DNA from 3 places in the Kaistella flava (ex Peng et al. 2021) genome. Region 2 is predicted to be linked to each of the others. Evidence: riboswitches for the same ligand, from Rfam matches in the RefSeq annotation. Region 2 holds a riboswitch; each other region holds the start of a gene.
What was found. A riboswitch is a leader RNA that binds a small molecule or an ion and turns the genes downstream of it on or off. The one in region 2 is predicted to bind S-adenosylmethionine.
Positions count from the first base shown of each region.

Region 1: it holds a riboswitch for S-adenosylmethionine, as region 2 does, so the genes downstream of both, Q73A0000_RS10455 (alpha/beta fold hydrolase) here and Q73A0000_RS05150 (hypothetical protein) in region 2, are expected to answer to the same signal.
Region 3: it holds a riboswitch for S-adenosylmethionine, as region 2 does, so the genes downstream of both, Q73A0000_RS15795 (O-acetylhomoserine aminocarboxypropyltransferase/cysteine synthase family protein) here and Q73A0000_RS05150 (hypothetical protein) in region 2, are expected to answer to the same signal.

Region 1 covers NZ_CP040442.1:2,355,137-2,361,990, reverse strand. The annotation lists gene Q73A0000_RS10470 (DUF58 domain-containing protein) at 1-533, shown strand, start outside; gene Q73A0000_RS10465 (OsmC family protein) at 615-1,043, shown strand; gene Q73A0000_RS10460 (MGH1-like glycoside hydrolase domain-containing protein) at 1,105-3,729, opposite strand; SAM riboswitch class I at 3,843-3,946, shown strand; gene Q73A0000_RS10455 (alpha/beta fold hydrolase) at 4,000-4,950, shown strand; gene Q73A0000_RS10450 (ACT domain-containing protein) at 4,940-6,478, shown strand; gene Q73A0000_RS10445 (homocysteine S-methyltransferase family protein) at 6,505-6,854, shown strand, end outside.
Region 2 covers NZ_CP040442.1:1,139,404-1,146,257, forward strand. The annotation lists gene Q73A0000_RS05110 (BREX protein BrxB domain-containing protein) at 1-245, opposite strand, end outside; gene Q73A0000_RS05115 (BrxA family protein) at 232-999, opposite strand; gene Q73A0000_RS05120 (BrxE family protein) at 999-1,469, opposite strand; gene Q73A0000_RS05125 (DUF6804 family protein) at 1,720-2,031, opposite strand; gene Q73A0000_RS05130 (N-formylglutamate amidohydrolase) at 2,159-2,905, opposite strand; gene Q73A0000_RS05135 (hypothetical protein) at 2,987-3,832, opposite strand; SAM-I-IV-variant riboswitch at 3,934-4,039, shown strand; gene Q73A0000_RS05140 (hypothetical protein) at 4,093-4,647, shown strand; gene Q73A0000_RS05145 (hypothetical protein) at 4,683-4,925, shown strand; SAM-I-IV-variant riboswitch at 5,031-5,130, shown strand; gene Q73A0000_RS05150 (hypothetical protein) at 5,190-5,849, shown strand; gene Q73A0000_RS05155 (hypothetical protein) at 5,879-6,775, shown strand; gene Q73A0000_RS05160 (hypothetical protein) at 6,765-6,854, shown strand, end outside.
Region 3 covers NZ_CP040442.1:3,498,391-3,505,244, forward strand. The annotation lists gene Q73A0000_RS15790 (carboxypeptidase-like regulatory domain-containing protein) at 134-1,195, shown strand; gene Q73A0000_RS15795 (O-acetylhomoserine aminocarboxypropyltransferase/cysteine synthase family protein) at 1,381-2,676, opposite strand; SAM riboswitch class I at 2,811-2,916, opposite strand; gene Q73A0000_RS15800 (hypothetical protein) at 3,076-3,474, opposite strand; gene Q73A0000_RS15805 (dodecin family protein) at 3,731-3,928, shown strand; gene Q73A0000_RS15810 (hypothetical protein) at 4,017-4,583, opposite strand; gene panC (pantoate--beta-alanine ligase) at 4,743-5,591, opposite strand; gene Q73A0000_RS15820 (glycogen/starch synthase) at 5,788-6,558, shown strand; gene Q73A0000_RS15825 (DUF4270 family protein) at 6,573-6,854, shown strand, end outside.

The sequences.
Region 1 (6,854 bases), 1.2 Mb from region 2:
CGATGGCTTTGAGTCATATTATTCTCAAAAAAAATGACCGCGCCGGAATGATGACGTTCTCGAAGAAAACGGAATATAAAGTCGCTGCTGATAATAAATCGGGACAGTTGCGAAAGATTTCGGAAGCACTTTATAATATTCAAACCAATTCATACGAAAGTGATTTCAGCAGATTGTATCAGGATGTAAAATACACGATTGGACAAAGAAGTTTGATTTTGCTTTTCACCAATTTTGAAATTTTGGATGCCGTAAACCGTCAAATGAAATACCTGCGTGGAATTGCTAAAAACCATTTGTTAGTAATCATTTTCTTTAAAAACTCTGAACTTCAAAGTTTAATCAACACCAATCCCGAAAATATTCAGGAAGTTTATGACGAAATTATCGCGGAGAAATTCGAGTACGAAAAGAAATTAATTATTCAGGAACTTCGAAAATATGGAATTTATACGGTTTATACTTTACCTGAAAATTTGAATATCGAAGTCATTAATAAATATTTAGAAATAAAAGCGAGAGGGATTTTGTAATTAAAATTCCTACTTTTACCTATTATTAATGAGATGTTTTTAGATTAAATATTTTCATTAATAATTTAAAACTCCAATTTTATGAAAATTACACTTAATAGAATCAACGACGATTATTTATTTGAATGCACCAATTCATTGGGCAACAAAATACTTTTAAACAATACTTCGCAATCGGAGAGTAAAGAAGGAGTTTCGCCGATGGAAACTATTCTTATGGCCGTCGCAGGTTGCAGTGGAATCGATATGGTTTCAATCCTAAAAAAGCAAAGACAGGAAATCACCAAGTTTTCTGCTGAAGTTACAGGTGAGAGAATTCAGGTTGATGAAGCAAAACCGTTTAAAACAATTACCGTTTCTTTTATGCTAGAAGGAAATATCGACCCCAAAAAAGCAGAACGTGCCGCAGCATTATCTTTCGAAAAATACTGTTCTGTTTCAAAAACCATGGAACCAAATGTAACGGTGAATTATGAGGTTTTTGTGAATGGAGAGAAAGTTGGAGAATAAATAAATTTCCTCTTAAAAAGAATAAAAGCAGCATTTCAAAATGCTGCTTTTTAATTATAGTCTATTTCGGTCTCGAGCCCATTCTCGGTTGGATTAATTTTGCAATCGTCGCCGTCCAGCCAGTTTGGTGAGAAGCACCAATTCCTTCGCCGGTATCGCCATTGAAATACTCATGAAACATAATGTAATTTTTAAAGAATTCATTGTGATTCAATAATTCATTTCCACCATTGAAAGGTCGGTTTCCGCGTTCGTCTTTACTGAAAATAGAGTAGAGTCGTTTACTTAAATCATTCGCAACAAAATCAAGATTGCGACTTTCACCGCTGTTGGTTGGATATTCGATTTGCAAACTATCGCCATAATAATAATGGAAACGCTGTAAACTTTCTACAATCAGGAAGTTAATAGGAAACCAAATTGGACCGCGCCAGTTGCTGTTTCCGCCGAACATGCTACTGTCACTTTCGGCTGCTGTATATTTTACTTTAAAATGTTTACCGTTAATATTAAACTCGTACGGAGTTTTTTCATACACTTTCGACATCGAGCGAATTCCATAATCAGACAGGAATTCATTTTCATCGACCATTCTACTTAGAACTCTTTTCAGTCTGGTTTTCCGCAGAATACTCATCATATGTTTTCCGCCTTTTCCTTCTACTTCCCAATGCGAAACCAAATCTGCGAGATGAGGTTTGTTTTTAAGAATCCATAGCATTCTATCCAGAAAATTTGGTAGTTTTTCCAGCATACTGTGTTCCACAATCTCTACGGCAAACAAAGGAATTAAACCAACAATACTTCTCAGTTTTAATGAAATAGAATCACCATTATTTAATTGTAAAAGATCGTAGAAAAATCCGTCTTCGTCATTCCATAAACCATTTTTCGTTTCGCCAATATTTTCCATGGCTTCAGCGATATATAAATAATGCTCGAAAAATTTAATCGCCATATCTTCGTAAATGGGATTGTATTGTGCCAATTCCATAGAGATCCGCATCATATTTAAAGCAAACATTGCCATCCAACTTGTGCCGTCGGCTTGCTCTAAATGGTCTCCGTTTTTGAATTCCATATTTCGGTCAAACGCACCTATATTATCCAAACCTAAGAATCCACCGCCGAATACATTATTTCCATTTTTATCCTTGCGGTTCACCCACCAGGTAAAATTCAATAACAATTTTTGAAAAACACTTTCCAAGAAAGGAACGTCGGGTTTTCCATTAATCATTTGATCAATTTTAAAAACTCTGAATGTTGACCAAGCGTGAACTGGCGGATTTACATCACTGAAATCCCATTCGTACGCTGGCAATTGTCCGTTTGGATGGATGTACCATTCCTTTGTTAATAATTTTAATTGATGTTTGGCAAAACCAGAATCTAAAATCGCAAAAGGAACACAGTGAAAAGCCAAATCCCAAGTCGCAAACCATGGATATTCCCATTTGTCAGGCATCGAAATTATGTCTTTGTTCTGCATGTGTTCCCATTCTTTATTTCGAACATGATGGTCGAAATTTCTTGGGGCTTCGAGATTAGGATCACCTTTCAACCATTTAGAAACATTGTAATGATAGAATTGTTTGTTCCATAATAAACCGGCAAAAGCTTGCCTTTGAATCATTTTCTCTTCTTCATCCGTAATCTCTTTCTGTATTCCACCGTAAAATTCATCTGCTTCTTTTTGTCTTAAACTAAAAACATCGTCGAAGTCAAAGAAGGCATTTTCCATTTCATGCGGACTCAATCGGAAATCGAAAGATTGACTTCCTCCCGCGTCGATTTCTGTGTTGATGATGAAGCACGCTTTTGTTCCGGATTTATCAGGATTCACCGCGTTTTTGTCGTCATGAACTAGAAAATTATTGATACCGTCTTTATAATATTTTGGTTCGCTGCTTGCGCCATGTATTTTTGCTGGATTACTTTCGTTATTGCAAAAAAGCGCTTCCGTATTTTGATCTCTGGAATATAATTTTATGACCGATAAAGACTCATGATGAATTTCAATATCACCACTCGCCGAAGATTTTAGGTGAGGTTCGTATTCGCCGTAGCCCCATCTCCAATTATTTCTAAACCAAAGTGTTGGAATAATAACCAGCGGTGCTTTATGTCCACTTCTATTTTTTGCAGTGACGCGAATCAAATAATCATCATGATTGATTTTAGCATATTCAATGAATATATCGAAGTAATTATTATCATTAAATATTCCCGTATCGATTAATTCAAACTCGGGATCTTGTTTTGATCTTCTTCTGTTTTCTGCAATTAAATGATCATAAGGAAATTCGTTAATCGGATATTTATACACCATTTTCATGTAGGAATGCGTCGGTGTATTGTCGAGATAATAGTAGATTTCTTTTACATCCTCGCCATGATTTCCTTCGTGATTACTCAAGCCGAAGAAACGTTCTTTGATCATTTTGTCTTTTCGATTCCAAAAAGAAAAGGCAAAACATAACCGTTGTTTTGCATCACAGATTCCTGCGATTCCGTCTTCACTCCAGCGATATGCTCTGCTGATTGCGTCATTGTAAGTGGTATATCCCCAGGCATTTCCATTATTGCTGTAATCCTCACGAACCGTTCCCCACTGTCTGTTACTAACGTAAGGTCCCCAGGTTTTCCAGTTTTCATCGAGCATTCTTTCTTTCTCCGTCGTCATTCTAAAATAATTTCTGCTGCGAAATTAAGGAATAAAAAATTTTCCTAAAATTTGTGAGGTTATATTTTAATGCTTTCCTTTGCACCGAAATAAGTTCATTTACATATTTGAAAATGTTATTAAGAAAGGTGGAGAGATTAGACTCAATGAAACCTTGGCAACCCTTCGGAAACGGAGAAGGTGCTACATTCTATCCCTATTTGGGAAGAGATAACAGAAACTATTTTTACCTTTCTCAGGTAGCATTTTCAATTTTAATTTTAAGAAAAATTGAAAACTTCGCTACAACATATCAAAATCAAAAATCATCAGTTAGTATCAGGAAAAATCCTTGATATCGATTTGTCGTATCAAATATTTGGTCAGGAATTACATTCTGCGCCAATTGTTTTGGTCAATCATGCTTTCACCGGAAATTCAAATGTTGCTGGAGAAAACGGTTGGTGGAATTCTTTAATCGGTGAAGACAAAATCATTGACACCAATACTTTCTCTGTCATTTGTTTTAATATTCCAGGAAACGGTTTCGATGGAAATTTAATTGAAAATTACCAGGATTTTAAACCGAAAGATATTGCAAATATTTTCCTTCAAGGTTTATCATTTTTAAAAGTTTCTAAACTTCATACTTTAATTGGCGGTTCGTTGGGAGGCGCGATTGGTTGGGAAATGTTAGCGATTAGTCCTGATCTGGCAGAAAATTTTGTTCCGATTGCGTGTGATTATAAAACATCTGATTGGTTGAATGCACAATGTTTGGTTCAGCAATATTTGTTGGATCAACCACATCAACCTTTGCAAAAAGCCAGAGTACACGCCATGTTGTGTTATCGAACTCCTGCATCTCTAAACGAAAGATTTAAAAACGAAATTCATCCTGAAAAGCAAATTTTAAATTCCCATGACTGGCTCAATTTCCACGGTGAAAAATTAAACGGGCGATTTAGTCTGGAGGCTTATCGATTGATGAATCATTTGTTAATGACCATTAATACAGATGAAAAACAATTAAATAAAATCGAAGCAAATATTCATCTCATCGGTGTTGATTCTGATTTGTTTTTTCCAGCTTTTGAAATGCATCGATGTCGAGATTCTTTAATGCCTATAAAATCAAACACTTTTTATCACGAAATAAAATCCATTCACGGGCACGATGCTTTTTTAATGGAATACGAACAACTCAATCAAATTTTAAATAATATCATTCATGAAAAATAATAACGAAATAAAGATTTTAAAAAATAAATCAATCATCAAATTCGAAGGAAAAGATTTCTTAGGTGAAATCGGTATTGATGGCAGAATCTTTAAGGCATTGACTTACGCAAGAATTAGCGTTGGTGTAATTTCTCAACAAGCCGTAGAAAACGGGATTTCAGTTTTAGTCAACGAAAGCGACTCTGAAAAAGCCGTAAACTGTTTGATCGACGAGTTCGAAAGCGAGAGAAAATCGGGGAAAGTAAATCAAATTTTCAGTGTTAATAACGTTTCCGTGTTAGGTTTTGTGGCTAAAGATTTTAATAAAATCACTTCTGAATTAGGAAGAAATAATATTTTTCCATTGATTCTAAATCAAGTCTCTACAGAGAATCGAATTAATTTGGTGGTTACTTCTAGTCAAGATGAGAAAGCGAAAAATATCATCGAAGCAGAGATTTTTTCAAAACCTAAAACCGTTCATTTAGCGATGATTGGTCACGGTAAAGTTGGATCGACTTTGATTAACCAGGTATTAGAAAATTCAGAAGTAATCCGCAATCGTAAAAAACTTGATTTAAAAATCGTTGCGGTGGCAAATTCCAGAAAGATTGCCTTTAATAAAAATGGCTTTAATGAAAATTGGGAGCAGGATGTTTTAGTGGCAGAACATGAATCGAATATGGATTCTTTAATTAAATTCTCACAGGTTAATCAATTAGAAAACTTAATCGTAGTCGATAATACGGCGAGTGTAGATTTTGTGAAAAATTATACGCGTTTGGCAGAAAATGGTTTTGATCTGGTTTCTTCAAATAAGATTTTCAACACTTTACCAATTTCTGAATACCGCAATTTCAGACATATTTTAAATAAGAAAAATAAAAAATATCTCTATGAGACAAATGTTGGCGCTGGTTTACCTTTAATTGATACCATTAAATTGCTGCATTTGTCGGGCGAAAATATCACTCGAATTAAAGGCGTTTTCTCCGGTTCGCTCAGTTATATTTTTAATAATTTTTCAGTGAGAGACGAGAAATTTTCTACCATTTTAAAAGAAGCCATGGATCAAGGATTTACAGAACCCGATCCGCGCGAAGATTTATCAGGAAACGATGTAGCGCGGAAACTTTTAATCCTGGCAAGAGAACTTGATTTAAGTAATGAATTTAGCGACATCAGTGTTCAAAGTTTAATTCCGGAAAGTTTAGTGAATCTTGATAAAGATGATTTCCTAAACAGTTTGGATGTGTTAGATGCTCATTTCGATGAAGTGAAAAAGAATCAAAAAGAAAATCATGTTCTACGTTTGATAGGCGACTTACATGGCGATTTGCAGAAGGAAAAAGGAGAACTTGATGTTCAGTTAATTTCTGTTCCCGCCAATTCTGCACTTGGACAATTAAAAGGTTCAGATTCTATTTTTGAAATTTACACGGAAAGTTATGGCGAGAATCCGATCGTAATTATGGGTGCCGGAGCCGGAGCCAAAGTAACTGCCCGTGGTGTATTCGGAGATATTCTAAGATTGTCTGAAAATAAATAACCGTCATTTTAATTTATTTAAAAAAAATGAAAAATACAGCAGCACTTTATAAAGCCTTAAACGAAAGAATCCTCGTCCTCGATGGAGCGATGGGAACGATGCTTCAACGCTATAAATTTTCGGAAGAAGATTACCCCGGCGAACGATTCAAAGATTGGGAATATTTTTTAAAAGGAAACAACGATTTGCTTTCACTGACGCAACCACAAGCCATCGAAGAAGTTCATAGAAAGTATTTAGAAGCCGATGCTGATATTATAGAAACGAATACTTTTTCTGGAACAACCATCGCCATGGCAGATTATCACATGGAAGAATTGGTTTACGAACTCAATTATGAATCTGCGAAAATTGCGAGAAAGATTTGTGATGAATT
Region 2 (6,854 bases):
GCTGTAATTCTATAATCATCTTCGATAAAAAAATCTTTTAAAACTTCATGTAGAGAAAGTACTATGGGATTAATTCCTTTGTGCTTGGCAATGTCTAACCAGCCTTCATTAAGTTTTCGTTTAACGTGCTGTATTTTTTCCGTTGGAAAAGTGAGGTAGCAGATAGTTTTATCTCCACTGTGATCATGCGCTTTTGGCTGCACCAAATAGTCTAGCAAATCTGTAAATCTTTTATCTATATTCATTTTCTATAAATTCATCCATATTATGGTACTTCCATCCAATTCTTAATATCTCGCCTGAGTGTTGAAAAATGAAAGTTCCTTTAAAAGAAATCTTCTCAATTTCGGTTATAATATCATTTTCTGATAACCCAAATAATTTCCATACTTTATTTTGTACAATTGCACCGTCACTTAGGCCCATAAAGTGAAGTTCGTGGAGCAAATAATTAACAACCATTTGGTTGGGATGATTCATTTTCAAAGTCCCTTCCCTATCAATTAAATCGAAATCCTTTAAACATGAAATGAGATAGGAAGAAACACGCTTGATAATTGAATCACTCCACGCTGGAGCTTTTAAACTTGATATCGCTCTTAAAAGAAAACTCTTTGATGTTTCATTATTAATCTTTTGATTCTGGTTCGACTCACCCAACTCCAAAACAAAATCAAATAATACTTGATTTGCTCTCGCGGTGTACACATAAAAAAGTGATTTTAAACCTTCTAAACTTAATCCGTATTCTCTTAAGTCTTTTAGGTTCTTTACTACTTGATAATCTACATTCCAGTACCGCTGATAAAAGACCAAATTAATAATATCTTTGGTCCTATGCTCTGTTGATTTGTTTAAAATATTGTGGGAAATGCACCTATTTAAGAATGATTCTTTTGAATCGCCCTCTTTATAAAATTCGGTAAGAGTCAAGGTTTCATTTATTAAACCTGTACCCTTAGCCAAATTAGCATTGTATACGTATTTAATCGCAGTCATTAATTTAAATAGGGATGTACTTTATGATGATTTAAAAATGCAGAATAATATTGTGATGCGAATGCCTGAACAATGTCGGAATTTAGCTGATCCGAATTTCCAATATTAATTGGTCCATTGTTAACTTCGACTGTTAAGCCGTCAGATAACTGCTCTAAAATATGTAAAGCTTTTTCATCGCTATTTATCGATTCTTTAATATCGAAAGTGATTTTGTGCAATTGCTCTTCAAGTTCCACGGGGAGTCGAAACAAATGATAATAATTCGCACCTACTTCAGCATCTACAGAAAATTTTATTGAATCTAAAAAAAAGCCAGCATTTTCCTTAGTTGATTTGGGAAATATGTAACCCAAATAATCATTTGCGTGGGGGGCGAAAAATGTACTGTTCCACCATTCCTGTTTTTCAATCATATACCCAACGGCTAAGCGCAGTTCTGTAATTTTATGAAGTAATTCTTCTTTCATTTTTATCGTTTGTTATATCACTTATTACTATGTTAGATTACTGAGATTTTTAATCATTTAAAAATAGCAATATTTAAGTTTTATTCAATATTAAGATGCAATTCTCAAATATAGCGACTATTCCTTTTGATAGCAATTTTTTTATGATATTAAATTTAGGCTACAATCGGCAATAATTTTTTATTTCAACTATATTTTTAGTTTATAAATTTCTATAGTAACACTATAAAATTTCAAGATGAATTCTATATTAAACAACGTTTACTTTAGGTTTGATAAATATCGATATCAAAAGTCCTATCCCCACAATGACATCCACGGTATTCCAAATTTCTCTGCCCAATGCGATTTTGAAAAACGGCTGAAAAAGCAAAGCTAGTCCTATGTAAATAATCATTATTGTTGACTTCCCCTGCTGATTCGCATGAAAAGACAACAAGGCAAAACCGACTAAAGCTAGCATTCTTACCAATTGATAGAATCCGTAAGGCATTGGTAGCAAACATAGAAAAAAGAGAATGGCTAAGAGGATTTTAATAGCGGTAGGTAAATTTAATTTCATTTAAAAAGTAGTTTAAGTTATTTATTTAAAAGAAGTAGTAGAAAGTAAAAATAAGAAAATAGACAATAATAAAAAAGTTCAAATTTGTACAAAATTACCTGTTAAAAATATCTTCATTTAACCTATACTACCATTCTATATTTTTCATGGTCTTAACAAACTCTCCTACCACTTTTTTAATCTCTAAATAACTTTCAGATTTTTCATTTGAATCTTCTTTTAAATAAAGTTTCCTGTTGACTTCGAGCATAATGGATTGTACATTTGGATTTTTTCTATAATATTCAAGTGGAACTATAGAACCTGTGTAAGGCCAGTCGATTCCTAAAGAAAATCCTCTGTCATTAAAAAAAGTTTCTGAAGCCTCCACTAACTTGGGACTGGTGTGAAATAAATCGGTACCAATATTAAAATCAGGCCGGTTCAGATTCTTATCTAAACTTCTTTTAAGTGGAATATGCGGGAATGAATGCCCATCGATAATGAGCGACTGACCGTATTCATCCAATTGATTTTTTACGGCGTTGGTCAATGCATTATGATGAACCCAGTAATAGCCGTTTAGAATTTTCGTTCTTAATTCGGGCGTAATATCACGAATCAGTTTGCCTTCATCGCTTTTTGTGTAAAGCACTCCCATTCCAAACCTGGCCATGACTTCTTGCTCGTCATCTGCAAATCTTTCAGGATCACAAAAAATTCTTGAAAAATTAGCTTTAATGATGATATCATTTTCAGAGTAAAATAAATCATCGGTATACCAGTCAGTAAGTTTTAAAATTTCCTTCTCTAAAAAATCACCGTTAACGGTATAACCTTCGAGAATGGGAATGCGCGTTGAGGAATGCGGAATATGAATAACTGCCTGTTTCATTTTTTGTAGATTATAATATTGATGGATTAGATCTACAAAGCAAACGGCAAGTTGTGCATTTGACCTGCACTTACATGAATTTTACACTGCAGTTTTTTCAGGTGCCTTTAACTGGTTCAGCAGCTCTTCATAAGAAATGAAAAAAAAATTAATGTTCTCAATAAACTTTAAAAGGTGCGAAAAATCGTAAATAAGTTGCCCCTCATCTGATTCACTAATGGAGGTGAAATGACGGTTGTGAGCGATATAATTCCTTAGTTTTGTTAAGGATTTTGGTGAGAATATATTTTCATCCAGAATATTTTGATCTATTGCAAATGACAAAATATCGGAGAAGTAAAAAGTTTGAAATGGGAAAACACTTTTTCTTTCCCGCTCTTTCAATGATTTGTGTTTTTCATCCAGAGGAAAATAAGACTTAAACTTGTTTGTCCAGTAATCTGAATCGATGTCATTATCATTGACTTCAATATCTCTTTGATGACCTAACCACGAAAGGAAATCCTCATTGGTCAACTTTTCGCGTATAAGTAGGGTTCTCAAGTTATTTTCAAACTTAAAAAAAGCACGGTACAACTCTACTGCTACAAATTCGTTATTATAATCAACAATATGAACCACACCAACAATTTTTTCATTTTCAGTAACAAACTTAATTTCATGTTCATTCACCTTTCTGAATTTTTCCAAAGTAGTCTCTTCAAAAAGCAAATCTTCCGGTGAAAGGCACATATGATGATGCAGCTCTATTTCTGCAAATACATTCTTAATGAGTCTGTACACTTTTTTCCGGTCTTTCGATGGTAAATAAGAAATAGAATTCCTGTGGCAAAACTGGACAAGTCCTTCAACATCGCTGTCATCATAGAAAATTAATTCTTTTACAGCAATATCATTAATGGTGGCATTTTTCAGAGAAGTAATCATCGGTCTATTTTATAAAATCAAATTTAAAAACTTTTAATTGAATTTCACTGTGCAGATAAAATGCATATATCGTGTTTTACTTTGCAATAGAAATCAACGAAACAAATCATCAGGAGAGTCCCGAACAAAGTCACGGGAACACCAACCGAGAGTTAAGCCTCCACGGTGGTATAGAATGAGGGCGACCTGCCAAATATAAAAGGTTACTACAATCATTTTCCTTACTGATGATTTGATGTTTGTTTAAAAATTACAATCATATGGAAACTACTTTTGTACAATGGGCGATGGGTCAATTTTTGATCGTCAATGTAAAAATTCCAGAAAAATATTATGTGGAAATCGAGGTCATTTATCCCTATCCAGGAATAAAAGGAGAATACTTTACAGATGCCGATGACTTGCACGATGAAAATAATTTCTGGATTATAAGGAACCTTATCTTTAGAGTATCACAAGGTTACTTCTACTTTTCACGTTTTGCCAGCGATAGTCTTCATGATAAAGCCAAATTTCTGAACCATGAGTCAACCGAAAGATGTTATCATAGATTCGTTTGGAAAAGTATTGATGAGGAAGTCAGATTTGAATGGTGGGCTGATGATGATATGAAATTCTTCAGTAAACGAACCATCGAAAATATCACTCTTTCCTTAAAGCATTTCATTTTAACGAAACAATCATCTATTGCTGACATTTATGAATATGAAGACCGTGATATCACGCTCCGAAAGATGAGAAATCTAATAACTGAACAAAATTGTGATCATGTTTATATATATATCTATGTGATGGCAGAAATGACACCGAAATAAAAAATTATCATAAAAAAATACAGCGCGAGAAAAATGTGGATTTCGCACAGCAGCTTGAGATTGCCATTACGGAATCTTCATATTCTTATCCCTGCCTATCCCTTACCACTGAATCAAAGTTATTACGCCAAGAATTTGAAAAGTTTACTGATGTAGAAAAGGAATTTTATCTTTCCAGGCATCATGTAAAAGGGAAATGGTTGCCTTATAATGACCTTGCAAAGGAGTGGTTTGACTCCAAAAATGGAATAAATACTAAGACTGCCCGCCAAGAATAATTTTCTTCATCCAAATAAGATTATTTACTATTTAATTCTATAAAAAATAAACTGTGCAGATAGAATGCATATATCATGTTTTACTTTGCAATAGAAATCAACGAAACAAATCATCAGGAGATTCTGCAAATGCGGGACACCAACCGAGAGTTAACCCTCCGCGGTGGTATAGAATGAGGGCGACCTGCCAAAATAAAAGGTTATATCCCAACAATTTCAGCCAAAACCTCCTGTTCATTATTTCGATTTTAAAATTAAAATCCTATGAGAAACAGTATTATCTATTTTGAAAACAACGACAGAATCGTCGTAGGTAATATTTCCATCAGCATGCCGACTTTGGTGGAATTACAAATACTCTCACCTTTTAATGGTTTAGTGCTACAACGAATACCGGAAGATTCAAAAGAATTTAATGACGAAGAACAGAATTCTGCAGGTCAGGATTTGATTCAGAAATGTTTTGAAATTTCAGCGATTATTCAAGAGCATAATAAAATCATCAGAAAAGATTTTCTGCAACTGCTGACCAATCTGGAAAACTTTAATAATGGCAAAAGCGAAATCTACATTCGTAATAGAGATGAACTTTTAGGCGTTTTTATGCGGGCTCATTTTCCTGATTTTAATGACGGAGAAAATTCTAATATCAACTTTAGCGAAGGCATCTTTACTTTTCTTTCCCAATATTTCATCAGCAATGGTAAATGTGCAGATCTGGAAATCACTACAACTTTTACGACTAATCCCAAACCACCTTGTTTTAGTGATCTTGAACAGCAACTGAAAGAATATCTGGCGAAACCTTTTGAAGAGAAACTCTTTCTTCTTGCACAACAAAGTATGAATAAAAGAAAAGGCCATTACGACTGGTTTCTGATGCAGGAATTTATCGAAAATAATGAAAACCATATTCAAGATTAAAATACAATAACTAAAAAAACCCAACTGATATGTGTGTTATTTACCAATTTTCGCGTGAAGAAAATAATATTATTTTTAATATTGAAAATTACATTGAACATCACTTTTATGGTGAAATTATCTTTCCATTTCCCAACATCAAGTTCTATTATTTTACTGAAGAGCATTATTTCCTTCCATACAATATTGAAGAACATGTAAAGGAATATGTAGGAAATCTGATCTCTATTTTAGAAGATATTGCAATAAATATCGAATATATAAAAGAAATTTCTGCAAAATTTTGCCAGTATAACAAGCATTCTGAAGATGGAAAAAATAATATTCGAAGAATTGTAATAGATCCATTTATTGAAAACACGATCAATAAATTTCCTTTCCAAAATGTAGGACTTACATTCAAGCAAAGTCTCGCGGAAGCAATATTTAAAGTTCTTATAAAAAATCCTTACTACAGCATAAGAAATAAAGAAATTCAACACGAAGATATATTTGAAGATATTTTGAGTGAATATAAATACATCATTAATTTAGATGGAGAAGAGAATTGGAGCATTTATCCTAAACTGCACGAAAGGTTTTTTGAAGAAATGGGAGAAGATTGCAAATTGCTAAAAATGCTTCAAACGAATCACAAAAACACCAGAATTCCTGATGAATATTTGGAACAAAGTGGGATCGATGAGTATCTCAACAAGGAAGACGGTAAACTTCCATTATTTATAGGGACACAATTTGGTATTTCACCGAAAATCATACCCGAACTGATAAAAAGAATGGAGGGACAGAAAGTTGTTTTTCTAAATAAATCACAATTATCCGGATATGAACATTCTATGGATTTAAAACTGATTAAGAATGGCGAATTTAAAACACTTAAGAAAATTACAAGAGAACAAATTGAAAATATAAACTATGAGTTGTAATGCGGTAAAGAATAGTGAATATCACTCAAATAAGGAAGGTGAAGACAACAGTCACTTATACGAAATGATATCCGAGGGA
Region 3 (6,854 bases), 1.4 Mb from region 2:
TGTCTCGTTTTTAGAAACGAGACAATAAAGATATAGCGGACAGCGGGACTGCTCTTCGAGAACAGAGAAAATCTTTATGCTCCTTTTATTTAAAATTTTGAAACTATTGTTTACTTTTTAGTAATATTGCGAGATGAATAAATTTTTAGTTTTTATCGTTCTTTTTCTGACTGCAGGTTTTCAGGCACAGGTTATTTCCGGGATTACTTTTACAGAAAATGACAGACCACTTTCGGAGGTTAATATTTATGTTGACGGTTCCAAAATCTATACGGTTTCTGACGGCAATGGGAATTTTTCGCTCGATGTGCAAAATCAAAAAAATGCTGCGCTTGTTTTTCAGAAAAATGGGTATGAAACTTTTTCGGTGCAGATTTCTGAGGCTGTTGGAAAGAAGGTAAAAATCGTGTTACTTAAAGTTCAGGATATTGAAGAAGTTGTGCTGATTCCATATACCGACGAAGCTTACAATAAATTTATCAGTTATTTTCTGGGACAATTTGTAGGGATTGATCAGGAAAATGTGAAAATAAAAAATCAGAAAACGCTGAAGTTTGCTTTCGACAAAAAGAATCAAATTTTGAAAGTGAAAGCCCCGCAGACTTTAATTATTGAGAATAAACGATTGGCGTATCAGATTCAATTTAATCTTTTGAATTTTGAAGCGGATTTTAGAAATAATACGGTCGCTTATTCCGGAACTTCTTTTTTTAAAGATGTTAATCCGAAGAAAATAAATGAAGTTAATCGCCTGAATGCTTACCACGGAAGTATCATGCATTTTCTGAGAAGTGCTTATCAAGATCAAATTGCAGAGCAGGGATTTTGGGTAAATCATATTGTTAAACTTGATAAAGATAAAATAGTGGCTAAAGAAAAAGCTTTGGCTGTTATTGAGACGAAAATTCCCACTTCTTCTTTTATTGAAAAGGTTGGTGATAAAAAAACATTAGCATTTAAAGATATTCTTCAGGTGAATTATCCGAAGCATTATTTTGCAATTGTTAAGTCTAAAATTGTTAAAGAAACTTCGATGGTCCAGCAGACTTCTTATATTTATGTGGATGGGAATTCATTTGATATTTACCCAGATGGAAATTCTTCGGATCCTGAACAAATGATTTTACAGGGAAGTTTGAGTAATAATAAAATGGGAAATTTTCTTCCGCTCGATTATGAACCGAAGATTGATTAAACAACAGCGGTTTTCAAAAAATTATAAGATAATAAGGTGAAAATTATATTTTATAAAAAATGCCACGAATACACGAATGAAATTCGTGTATTCGTGGCAAGAAAGACTCATGTGGTGGATAATGCTTTGAACTTTTGCATTCTTTTTCCACGAAACTTTATTATTTCTTTTAGCTCTTTTGCGGTCTAAATAATCGAAAAACCTGATTCTAAATCAGCGATAATATCATCGATGTGTTCGATTCCAACGCTCAGTCTTATTTGTCCCGGACGAATTCCGGCTTTTTCTCTTTCGGCATCAGATAATTGCTCATGCGTTGTTGAAGACGGATTGATAATTAAAGTTTTCGAATCTCCAACATTCGCAACGTGGCTAATTAATGATAAATGATTAATGAATTTTACGGCGGATTCTTTTCCTCCTTTAATATCAAAACTTAACACGCCACCGAATCCTCTTTTTAAATATTTCTTTGCATTTTCATGATCTGGGAAATTGGATAAACCTGGATATAAAACTTTTTCAACTTTCGGATGATTTTCCAAAAAATCAGCAATTGTTTGTGCATTACTTACCGTTCTTTCTAAACGAAGTGACAATGTTTCCAGACCTTGTAATAGTAGAAAAGAGTTGAAAGGAGAAATTGTGGGACCAAAATCTCGCATACCTTCCACTCTGGCTTTGATGATAAAAGCGATATTTCCAAATTGAGAATTCACGCCGAAAACATCAGTGAAAACCAGACCGTGATAACTCTCACAAGGTTCTGATAATTGTGGGAATTTTCCGTTGCTCCAATCAAAATTTCCACCATCGATAATGATTCCACCAATTGAAGTTCCGTGTCCACCAATCCATTTGGTAGCTGATTCTACGACAATATTAGCACCATGTTTTAATGGTTGAAAAAGATATCCGCCAGCTCCGAAAGTGTTGTCAACAATTAAGGGAATACCATGTTTTTTGGCAACTTCTGCAACCGCTTCAAAATCGGGAATATTTAAACTGGGATTTCCAATCGTTTCAAGATAAATGGCTTTTGTATTTTCATCAATAAGTGTTTCAAAACTTTCAGGTTCGTTATCTTCTGCAAAGCGAGTTTGTATTCCTAATTTTTTAAAAGATACTTTGAACTGGTTATAACTTCCGCCGTACAAATAAGGTGAACTCACGAAATTATCGCCGTTTTGAAGGATATTAGTCAAGGCTAAAAATTGTGCAGCATGACCAGAACTTGTTGCTAAGGCTGCAACGCCGCCATGCAAAGCTGCCAGTCTTTTTTCGAAAACATCTGTTGTTGGATTCATCAAGCGCGTGTAGATATTTCCGAATTCTTTTAAACCAAAAAGATTAGCAGCATGTTCTGCATCATTAAAGGTATAACAGGCGGTTTGATAGAGCGGAACTGCTCTAGAATTGGTGGTTGAATCTACGGTTTGACCGGCGTGAACTTGCAAAGTTTCAAATTTTAAATTGCTCATATTTTAATTTATTTGTTTTAAATTTTGGGCAACTTATCCTTTGAAATACTTGTCGAAAGAGCATAAAAAAAGCTCTTTCGACAAATCAAAAGAGCTTAATATATAGAATTTCTTTTTTCTAAATTTTAATATCTGACTTATCTTTCCCGCGCTAACGAGTTGAATTTTGCACCTTATTTATTTCTAAACAGGTTGCCAAAGTTTCAAAGGGTCAATTCCCTCCACTTTTCTGAATAAGTTGCGATTTTTTAAAGAACGTCTTTAGAGGTGCAAATCTATATAATTTTTTTTAATCTCCAACAAAATGTCATAAAATTTTTAATGTTAATATTTTTTAGGTCGATTTGAATGAAAATACTGTTTAATTAAATCAATCTTTTGGTCAATTAAATTCGGACATTATTTCACTTCAACAAAATTAGAAATATTAAGATTGTATTGTCTGGAATCACATTCTTCTGAAATGAATTTTAAACTTAATTTTTGGTTTTCAATCGAATATTGGTAAATTCCTTTACTGTTTACGGGACATGGTGAACCACCGATGATTTTGGTGATAATTAGAGAATCATTATTTACTTTATATTTCATTTCCTCTACAACTTTATCCTTCACATATACTTTAAACTCATTGTCAGTAAATTTAAAAGTAACATTTTCTGCAGTTGGAATATTTGCAACTCCGTACCACGCTGTATTTTCCAAGTCGTTTTTGTTTTCTGCCACTTCTGGTGAGTTTTTACAACTAATTGTCGGCAGAAGAAAATAAAAAATTAATGGTGCGATTAGATTTTTCATGGTATTAAGTTTTGTGGTTATTCACTCAAAGGTAGTGTGGTAATAAATATGAATTTAGGGTTGAAAAACCCATAATTGGTTGGTGAGTTATGAGTAAGAAATGTGTCTTTTTGTACCTTTAGAGTAAGAGCGTTTTTCTCTTATTTGAAATAAAAAATGAAATTATATTTCTTAACTCATTATCTTAAAGTTTGTTAAACATCTAGTAGGCTCCTAATTTTTATATTAATTTTAAAGTAAATTAAAAACAAATATTATGATAGTAAAAGTGCTTGAAGTAATTGCTACTTCAGAAATTAGTTTTGATGACGCTATAAAAAATGCCGTGAAGGAAGTTTCGAAAACGGTTAAAAACATTGATAGCGTTTACGTAAAAGACATGAAATGCCACGTGAAAGATGGTGAGATTTCAACTTACGGATGTGTCTGTAAAGTTTCTTTCAGAGTTGAATAATTGAATATTCTGCTCATGAAGAAATCCATTTTGTTTGTTTCAAAATGGATTTTTTTATGGTTGTAATCTGCAATATTTTCGATTATTATTATTCTTTTGTTCCCCAAGGTGCGCCTGGAGTTTCAATCTTTTTAGTTAAATCAAAACGAACAGTAAATAAACGCTCGTTCCCGATTCGGCGAAGGTTATAAGTGAAACTTTCTGCATCAATGGTAAACCACCAAAGATTAGTAGCAGCTTTTGGCAACATCTTCGTACTGTGTTCGTCAGCCGGAAACATCTGAAGATTCTTCAAACCTACATTTGAGTTTGTACCGCCATATTGAGTTACTTTCTCTTCTGTGCCATCTGGATTTCGATGATCGTGCTTTAAGCTTAGAATTTTGTTGGTATTTTTATGTAAAACCCAAGTTCTGGATTTATCGTCCCCTACGAAAAATGGAATTCTAATATCATTTTTTTTACAAGACCGAACGTGCATTACTAATTTCTTTCCGGTAAATCCGTCACCTTCAGCTCCTCCAGAAATTATTTCGCCTTGGTATGATTTTCCACAATGTGCTTCTAATTGTGTCCAGAATTTTTCGGATGTTGTTTGTTCTTGAGCTAAGAAATTGATTGGAATTAAGAGTGAAAAATAGAGTAGTGCTTTCATGTTTTCTTTTAAATAATAATTGATTTTAGTAAAAGATAAACATACAACAAATATCCCTTGAGGACTAATTCAGAAGGGATATTTCCAACAAATAAATTTTAGAATAGAAATAAAAATAGAATATTACAGTCGAGCAATATTCTGTTTTTTTAAAAGGTATTAATCTAAATGTAAATTATCAATTAATCGAACTGTACCAACATTGACGACAATGAAGGCGCGGTGTTTTTTATCTTTATAAAAGAAATCGGTTTTCTTTAACGTAGTTTCATCTGCGATTTCAAAATATTCCAAAGTCATTCCGCGTTCGTCATCGAAAATATCTTTTACACGTTTATTAATTTCTGGAATGGTCATGATCCGAAACCAATCATTTACTTTAACCAATGTTTCATGAATTACTTTGGCAGCATCTCTTTGAAAATGGCTCAATCGTTCATTTCGTGAACTCATAGCAAGTCCGTTCTCTTCACGGTAAATTGCAACACCATGAATTTTTACGGGAAGTTTTAATTGCTCTACTAATTTTTCAATGATTGCTAATTGCTGGTAATCCTTTTCACCGAAGTAGGCGTTGTCAGGCTTTACTTGTCGCAACAATTCTTCAACTACAGTTCCTACGCCATCAAAATGTCCGGGGCGGGATTTTCCTTCCATCTCATTTTCTAAACCATCAAAATTGAAGGATTTACTTTTTAATCCCTCGGGATATAAATCCTTGACTTCAGGAAGATAGACGGCATCTACAATTCCGGTGTTTTCAAGCAATTTAATATCACGCTCTGTATTGCGCGGATATTTTGTTAAATCATCAGGATTATTAAATTGGGTTGGATTCACAAAAATTGAGGAAATAACCAAATCGTTTTCTATATTGGCGATCTCGTACAAAGAGAGATGACCTTGGTGTAGTGCGCCCATGGTGGGAGCAAACCCAATTCTTTTACCCATTTCTTTTTGTCTTTCGACATAATCCGTAAGCGTTTTTTTGTCTCTGAAAATTTCCATATCTAATTTGATTATCCTTGTAAAAGTAGGAAATTCTTGTAAATGAGGATAAATATTTTAAATATTTTTTTAGAATAATATCAGATTTCTAAAGGATTAATCTTAAATAATGTTAATTAAAAATTATTACATTAAAATTTCGTAAATTTGCCTTGTAGAATATTCTGCCCAAAAATTTAGAAGAAAGTTAGAATTTATGCCGAACCAAAAGATTTTGTATGTTACCACGGAGATGTCTCCTTATCAGGAAGATAACAATATGGCGACAATGGTGAGTAAGATGGCTCTCAAAATGCACCAAGACGGGAATGATGTGAGAGTGTTTATGCCAAAATTTGGCCAAATCAGCGAAAGAAAATTTCAATTGCATGAGGTAATTCGTCTATCCGGAATGAATATTATTATTAATGATTTGGATCAACCCCTGATTATTAAAGTAGCATCATTGCCTGGAGAAAGATTACAAGTTTATTTCATCGACAATGAGGAGTATTTCAAAAGAAAACAATTCTATATCGATGAAGAAGGGAAACCATATGCAGATAATGATGAGCGCGCAATTTTCTTCGCTAGAGGAGTAATTGAAACCATCAAAAAACTGAACTGGGTTCCAGATGTAATTCACCTTAACGGTTGGATGGCCTCATTTATCCCTGTTTATTTAAAGACCTTCTATAAAAACGATTCTTATTTTAATGATTCCAAAATAGTCCTTTCTCTTTATAATGAGGAGAATATGGCATTGTCTGAGTCTGTAGAAGAAAAAATGAAGTTCGACAATATTACCGGGCTAAAAGCGTTTAAGAAACCAAGTTTTCAGAGTTTCGTAATCGAAAGTATTGATTTGGTTGATTTAGTAATCAAAGGCGACGAGTTCCTGGAAGAGGATCTTAACAGTGCTTTTGCTGAAACTAAAACTACGAAATCCGAATATATAGACGCTGAATTAATCAACACGTTATACTAATCAATTTATATTTAATGATAAGAACTATTCAAGAATTATTCAAAATTACTGCAACATTAGTAATTGGGAGTTTAATTTTAGTGAATTGTGAGCCGGATCCAGATCAGTTGGGTTCACAATTCTTTCAAGACGGAGCAAAAGGTACAGAAGTATCTTATCCGATTATCGCTTATAATTCCAACAACAACGATTCGATAAGAACAGATGCTGCACGACTGCAAAGTGCAACTTTAGGTGCGTTTACTGAATCTCAATTTGGATCGCAGAAATCTTCGTACGTTTCGCAGGTTAGATTA